2 linked regions of the Methylococcus capsulatus genome follow. The protein of the gene in region 1 interacts with the protein of each later gene in a pairwise test. Links are inferred from orthologs where the notes say so. Each region holds a gene or a part of one and is shown on either strand. Other genes may lie near its edges. The genes, in order: recR and recO.

Region 1 (3,189 bases):
CGGTGCCGCCAAAGCCCTGGCCCGCGCCGCCCGGGGCAGTATGCGCGACGGCCTGAGCCTGTTGGACCAGGCCATCGCACATTGCGGCGGCCGACTCACCGATACCGGCGTCAGCGCCATGCTCGGCACCGTGTCGCGGGAACCCGTCTACAGCCTGCTCGATGCTCTGGCCGAGGGCCGTGCCGACACGCTGCTTGCGGAGGCCGCCGCGCTCGCCGAATTTTCGCCGGACTACCAGGACGTCGTGCAGCAACTGCTGGCAATCTTGCACCAGATTGCGATCGCCCAGTTTGCACCGGATGCCATCCGCCACGACGAGGAGGCTGAATGCGTACTGGCCCTCGCCCGCCGCCTCGCGCCGGAGGATACCCAGCTCTACTACCAGATTGCGCTGCAAGGTCAAAAGGATTTGCAGTTGGCGCCGGACCCGCGCGATGGCTTCGAGATGCTGCTGCTGCGGATGCTGGCCTTTCGGCCACAGGCCGCGGAGGCCGCCGCCCTCAGGGCTGTCCCGCCGACCGCAGCGGCGCAACGCCCCCCCTCCGACGGCGGCGGCATCCGGGAGCCGCGCAGCCTCCCGGAAGGCCCCCATCATGCCGCTGTCCGTCACCCTGTCGCGGAAACGGCCGAACCCGCCGCCCGGCCGGCAGCAGCCGGCACCGGCCGGGATTGGCCGCAGATGATCGAGGCGATGAACCTCGCCGGCATGACCCGCCAGCTCGCCAGCCACTGCGTGCTGAGGGCGCTGACGGAACAGACCTGCGAGTTGGCGCTGGACCCCAGACAGGCGCAGATCCACACGCCGACGGTGACGAACAATCTCGAGACCGCCTTGCAAAAGTTCCTCGGGCGCCCCATCAAGCTGACGATCCGCAGCGAATCCCTGGACGAGGAAACACCGGCGGCCGCCGACCAGCGCGCCCAGGCCGAGAGACAGCGTGAGGCTGAACTCGAAATCGAAAACGATGCCACCGTCCACGCGCTAAAGGACATGTTCGGTGCGCAGATCGTGGCCGGCTCGACCCGGCCGCTGGACAGCCACGAAAATCCGAGGTAACCCCATGAAAAACCCTTTGGCCAACCTGATGCAGCAGGCACAGCGCTTCCAGGAAACCTTCCAGAAAACCCAGGAAGAGATCGCGGCGACCGAAATCCAGGCCGAAGCCGGCGGTGGCTTGGTAAAAATCCGCATGAACGGCAAACGCGAAGTGCTCAAGGTGGAGATCGATCCCAGTCTGCTCCAGGAGGAACGCGAAGTGTTGGAAGACCTGATCGCCGCGGCCTTCAACGACGGTGTGCGCCGGGTCGCCAAGCTCAAGCAGGAAAAAATGGCCGGACTGACGGGAAGCCTGGGCATCCCGCCCGGCTTCAACATGCCGTTCTAGTTCCACATGCGGCAAGGCGGCGCCATTGCCGAGCTGATCGAAGCGCTGCGCTGCCTGCCCGGCGTCGGGCCCAAAACTGCCCAACGTATGACGCTGCATCTATTGCAGCGCGATCGCGACGCTGCCGGTAGGCTGAGCGAAGCCCTCCGCCAAGCTCTGAACAAGGTGGGTTTATGCAGCCAGTGCCGCACCTTGACCGAGCGCTCGCTGTGCGAGTACTGCGCCAGCCCGGCTCGGGACCGGTCCCTCCTTTGCATCGTGGAATCGCCGGCCGAGGTGTTCGCCATCAGCCGCTCCACCGGCTACAAGGGCCTGTTCTTCGTACTCAACGGAAGGCTCTCGCCACTCGATGGCATCGGCCCCGAAGAGCTGGGGCTGGACATCCTGGAGCAACGGCTGAAGAACGACGGGGTCGCGGAACTGATCCTGGCGACCAACGCCACCGTCGAGGGCGAAGCGACCGCCCATTACATCAGCGACATGGCCCGGCGCCACGGCGTTCGTACCACCCGCATCGCCCACGGAATCCCATTCGGCGGAGAGCTGGAATACGTCGACGGCGCCACGCTTTCGCATGCCTTTGACAGTCGCAAGGATTTCTAAAAACGTCCACCCAAGGAGCCGCGTATGCCGCAATGTATCTTCTGCCAAATGGTCGCCGGGGAAATCAAACCGGCCGTGGTCTATGAGGATGAGTTGACGTTGGCGTTCAGGGACATCAACCCGCAGGCGCCGGTGCATGTGCTGGTGATTCCCAAGGCGCACGTCACCAATCTCAACGAGCTGCCGGCGGATGCGCCGGGTCTGGCCGCAGCGCTGTTCGAGACGGTCAAGCGGGTCGCCGCGCTGGAAGGGATCGCCGAATCCGGCTACCGCACAGTGGTCAACTGCCTGGGCGATGCCGGCCAGGCAGTTGACCACCTGCATCTGCACGTCCTCGGCGGCCGCCGCCTGCACTGGCCGCCGGGCTGATCCGCCCATAGGCGGAGAGGCAAAGCTGTCATTCGCCGCCGTCGACGGGATTCAGCTCGGTGCCGAGGATGGACCAGTCGTCCGGATTGGCTTGGTCTTCCCCCGTCATGCGCAGCTTGCACACGAATTTCTGGGCGGTCCGGCCCTGCTCGGAATCGACCAGCACCTCGGACCGCAGAATGTAATTCCTGCCGCCCAAGGCCCAGGCTTCGTATTTGTCATCGAGGAATTCCGAATTCTCTGGCACCACGTGGTCTTCCAGCATTGCGGCCTTGCAATGCAGGTAAGCGAAGTCGGTACGGGCATTCTTGATCTTGCCGAGCTGCTCTTCCTCTTCGTCCTTTATATCGAAGAGGTCGGATTCGAGGACCTTCATCACGAAAGGCGTCACACCCTTGTTCTGCAGCACGTAAAGACCGACGATGAATAAAACCAGTAATAGGAGGGAGATGTTGCGGCGCATGATGCTCCTCTTGTTTTGTTCTGCTTTTGTTCTGATTGCCACGAATCCGGGAACCTCTCGGGGAGACGCCACGGAAAACGATCAATTGTGCGGCACCGCTGCCGAAATGTATACCGGCGCTGCCGGAACCTTCGCGATTTTCAAGCCATGAACCAACCCTCCAGCCTCGTCGTCGCTATCTCCTCACGCGCGCTTTTCGACCTCGACGAATCGCACCGCATCTTCGAACAGGAAGGCCGGGAGGCCTATTGCCGCTACCAGATCGAGCATGAAGACGAAATTCTGGCGCCGGGTGTCGCTTTCCCGCTGGTCCGCAAACTTCTCGCGATGAACGACCGCCTCGGCGCCCCGCTGGTCGAAGTCATCCTG
Region 2 (3,077 bases), 260 kb from region 1 along the record:
AAATCGGGTTACGTGGCTCTGGTGGGCCGTCCCAACGTCGGCAAATCGACACTGCTCAACCGTCTCTTGGGGCAGAAGCTCAGCATCGTCTCGCGCCGGCCACAGACCACCCGCCATCGCATCCTCGGGATCAAGACCGACGGGCGCGGCCAGGCCATCTATGTCGATACCCCTGGCATCCACGGTTGCGCGCAGCGGGCGATGAACCGCTATCTCAATCGCACCGCGATTTCCGCCCTGCTCGGGGTCGATGTCATCATCTGGCTGGTGGATCGGGCGGGCTGGCTGCCGGATGATGAACTGGTCATGGCACGGATCAAGGAGGCGAAGCTTCCTGTCATTCTCGTGATCAACAAAGTTGACCGTCTCGAGGACAAGGATGTCTTGCTGCCATTTCTCGCCGAAGCGAATGCTACCGGGCTGTTCTCCGAGATCGTGCCGATTTCGGCGCTCAAGGGCGTCAACCTGGCGGTGCTGGAAGAACGGGTTCTGGCCCTCCTGCCCGAGGGTGAGCCGATCTATCCGGAGGATCAGATTTCCGACCGGCCGGAGCGCTTCTTCGTGGCGGAGATCATCCGCGAGAAGCTGTTCAACCGTCTGGCGCAGGAAGTGCCGCATGCACTCACCGTCCAGATCGAACAGTACAGGGAATCGCCGACCCTGGTCCGCATCCACGCCGTCATCTGGGTGGAGCGGGAAGGCCAGAAAGCCATCGTCATCGGCAAGGGAGGCGAGGTTTTGAAACGGGTGGGTGAGGCGGCGCGCAAGGATCTGGAACGCATGCTTGAGCGGCGCGTCTACCTGGAACTCTGGACTAAGGTCAAGCGCGGCTGGTCGGACAACGAACGGGCGCTGCAAGGTCTGGGCTATGCCGAATGAACCTGGCCGGAGCCCATGCCGTCTGAAGCCCCGCGCCATGGTGATCAGCGCCGGGTCCTGCTCGACCGCGCCTACATGCTGCATCGGCGTGATTACCGCGAAACCAGTCTCCTCCTCGAACTGTTCACGCTCAGGCATGGCCGCATCGGCGTGATTGCCAAAGGCGCGCGTCGCGGCCGGCAGGGATTCGCCACGATATTGCAGCCGTTCGTCCCCCTGTTGGCGTCCTGGTCCGGCCGCGGCGAGCTTGCCAACCTGAGCCATGCCGAGGCCGCTGGCACTGGCGTTCGGCTGCAGCACACCGCCTTGTTCTGTGGCTTCTACCTGAACGAGCTTCTGGTGAAGCTGCTGCCACCGCACGATCCCTATCCGGAACTCTTCAGCGCTTACCGAGACGGGTTGAAAACACTCGCGGCGGGCGAAGACTTGGAATCCGCGCTGCGCATTTTCGAACTATCGCTGCTTGAATCCATTGGCTATGGTCTGCAACTGCGGGTCGAGGCCGAGAGTGGGGAGGCCATCCGGCCGGAGCGCCTTTACAGCTATCGGATCGACGCCGGCCCAGTTCCCGCCGGAGACGAGGCCGGTGCGGTGCACGGAACGACCCTGCTGGCGCTGCACGACCGCCGTTTCCCCTCGTCACAAACCCGCACCGAAGCCAAACACCTGATGCGGCGGATCATCGCTCACTATTTGGACGGCCGCACTCTCAAGAGCCGCGAGCTGTTCCGCAGCTCATTCTGATTTCGCGGACCGAAAACCTCCAGCCCCGTATAGCCGGCCTTTCCCGTACCCGACCAGTCCATTGACAGCGGCCGGCAAAAGTAATATGAGTTTCCTTGACCCCGGCGGGTCATGCCGGGACATTGGTACCGTAACATGGTAAGGAGGTGCGTCATGAAACGACTGTATTACCTGGCGGACAATCTCGACAGCGTGGAGCGGATATCCGACGCCTTGCATAAGGAAGGCATCACCGACTGGAATTTCCATGTCATCAGTAAGGATCAGGCAGGTCTTTACCGCCGTCACATCCATTCGGCGAATTTCATTCAGAAGTCCGACGCCGTGCGCTATGCGGAGCGCGGAGCCATGGCGGGACTCCTCTTTTCCGTCCTCGGCAGCATCTATGTGGCCAGCGAGCAGCCATTCGGTCCGGACATGAGCGGGATGGTTTATCTTGCGATTTTCGGCTTCATTACACTCTTTGGCGTCTGGGTGGGTGGCCTGATGGGGATGGCCACCGAGAACCAGGCGATCTCTACCTATCATGACGACATCGATGCCGGAAAACATCTGATCCTCATCGATATCCGGGCGGAGGAGGAGGAAAGGGTTCGTGCACTCATGGCGCGTACCCATCCGGAGGCGCAGTTGCTGCGGGTAGGCTCGACGCTGATCAATCCTTTCAGATTTGCGCATCCTGCCGTCTGAGCTTTCGGCCACAGCCGGTTCCGGCTTTCCCCCGAGGCGCCAGGAGCCGGCTTTCTTAATCGGGGCGGGTAAGTCTGCTAGAATATGGCCATCCGCTGACAACGGTTCCCCGCCCTAACACATGCCGCAAAAGCTCTACATCGAGACCTTCGGTTGTCAGATGAATGAATACGATTCCGCTAAGGTACGGGATCTGCTCGAGGTTTCCGACGGTTTCGAACTCGCCCGATCGCCCGAAGAGGCGGACGTTCTACTGCTCAACACCTGCTCGATCCGGGAAAAGGCTCAGGAGAAAGTCTTTTCGCAGCTCGGGCGCTGGCGTCCCCTCAAACTCATGCGTCCGGAAGTCGTCATCGGCGTCGGCGGCTGTGTGGCGAGCCAGGAAGGCGAAGCGCTGCAGAAACGGGCACCCTATGTCGACATCGTGTTTGGTCCCCAGACCCTGCACCGTCTGCCCGCCATGCTCGAGCAAGTCAGACGCGAGCGGCGGCCGGTGGTGGACGTATCATTCCCCGCGATCGAGAAATTCGATGCGTTGCCGGAGCCTCGCGCCGAAGGACCGAAGGCTTTCGTTTCGGTGATGGAAGGCTGTGGCAAGTACTGCACCTTCTGTGTCGTACCCTACACCCGTGGTGAGGAAATCAGCCGTCCGGTCGACGATGTGATCGCAGAGATCGTGGCACTGGCGGAACAGGGCGTCCGCGAGGTCAATCTGCTGGGCCAGAACGTGAACGCCTACCGCGGCGCGCTGGCCGGCGGCGGTA

Evidence for each region.
Region 2: the proteins of recR (region 1) and recO interact in binary tests that used the Escherichia coli proteins (3 or more experiments, as listed by UniProt). The link is inferred for Methylococcus capsulatus from one-to-one orthologs.

Annotation. Positions count from the first base shown.
Region 1 is NZ_CP104311.1:2,493,045-2,496,233, reverse strand. What follows is about bases 320-3,189. They hold recR (recombination mediator RecR), read left to right. Parts: upstream 320-1,391; coding sequence 1,392-1,988; downstream 1,989-3,189. Other genes in these bases: N4J17_RS12265 (5'-nucleotidase), read left to right, coding at 2,968-3,189; N4J17_RS12270 (hypothetical protein), read right to left, coding at 2,386-2,820; N4J17_RS12275 (histidine triad nucleotide-binding protein), read left to right, coding at 2,013-2,357; N4J17_RS12285 (YbaB/EbfC family nucleoid-associated protein), read left to right, coding at 1,062-1,385; dnaX (DNA polymerase III subunit gamma/tau), read left to right, coding at 320-1,057. In the rest of the region: more of dnaX, read left to right, coding at 1-319. UniProt on the Escherichia coli protein: May play a role in DNA repair. It seems to be involved in an RecBC-independent recombinational process of DNA repair. It may act with RecF and RecO.
Region 2 is NZ_CP104311.1:2,751,037-2,754,113, forward strand. Bases 1-2,758 are described here. They hold recO (DNA repair protein RecO), read left to right. Parts: upstream 1-894; coding sequence 895-1,623; downstream 1,624-2,758. Other genes in these bases: rnc (ribonuclease III), read left to right, coding at 1-1; era (GTPase Era), read left to right, coding at 1-879; N4J17_RS13465 (hypothetical protein), read left to right, coding at 1,777-2,313; miaB (tRNA (N6-isopentenyl adenosine(37)-C2)-methylthiotransferase MiaB), read left to right, coding at 2,435-2,758. Outside these bases: more of miaB, read left to right, coding at 2,759-3,077. UniProt on the Escherichia coli protein: Involved in DNA repair and RecF pathway recombination.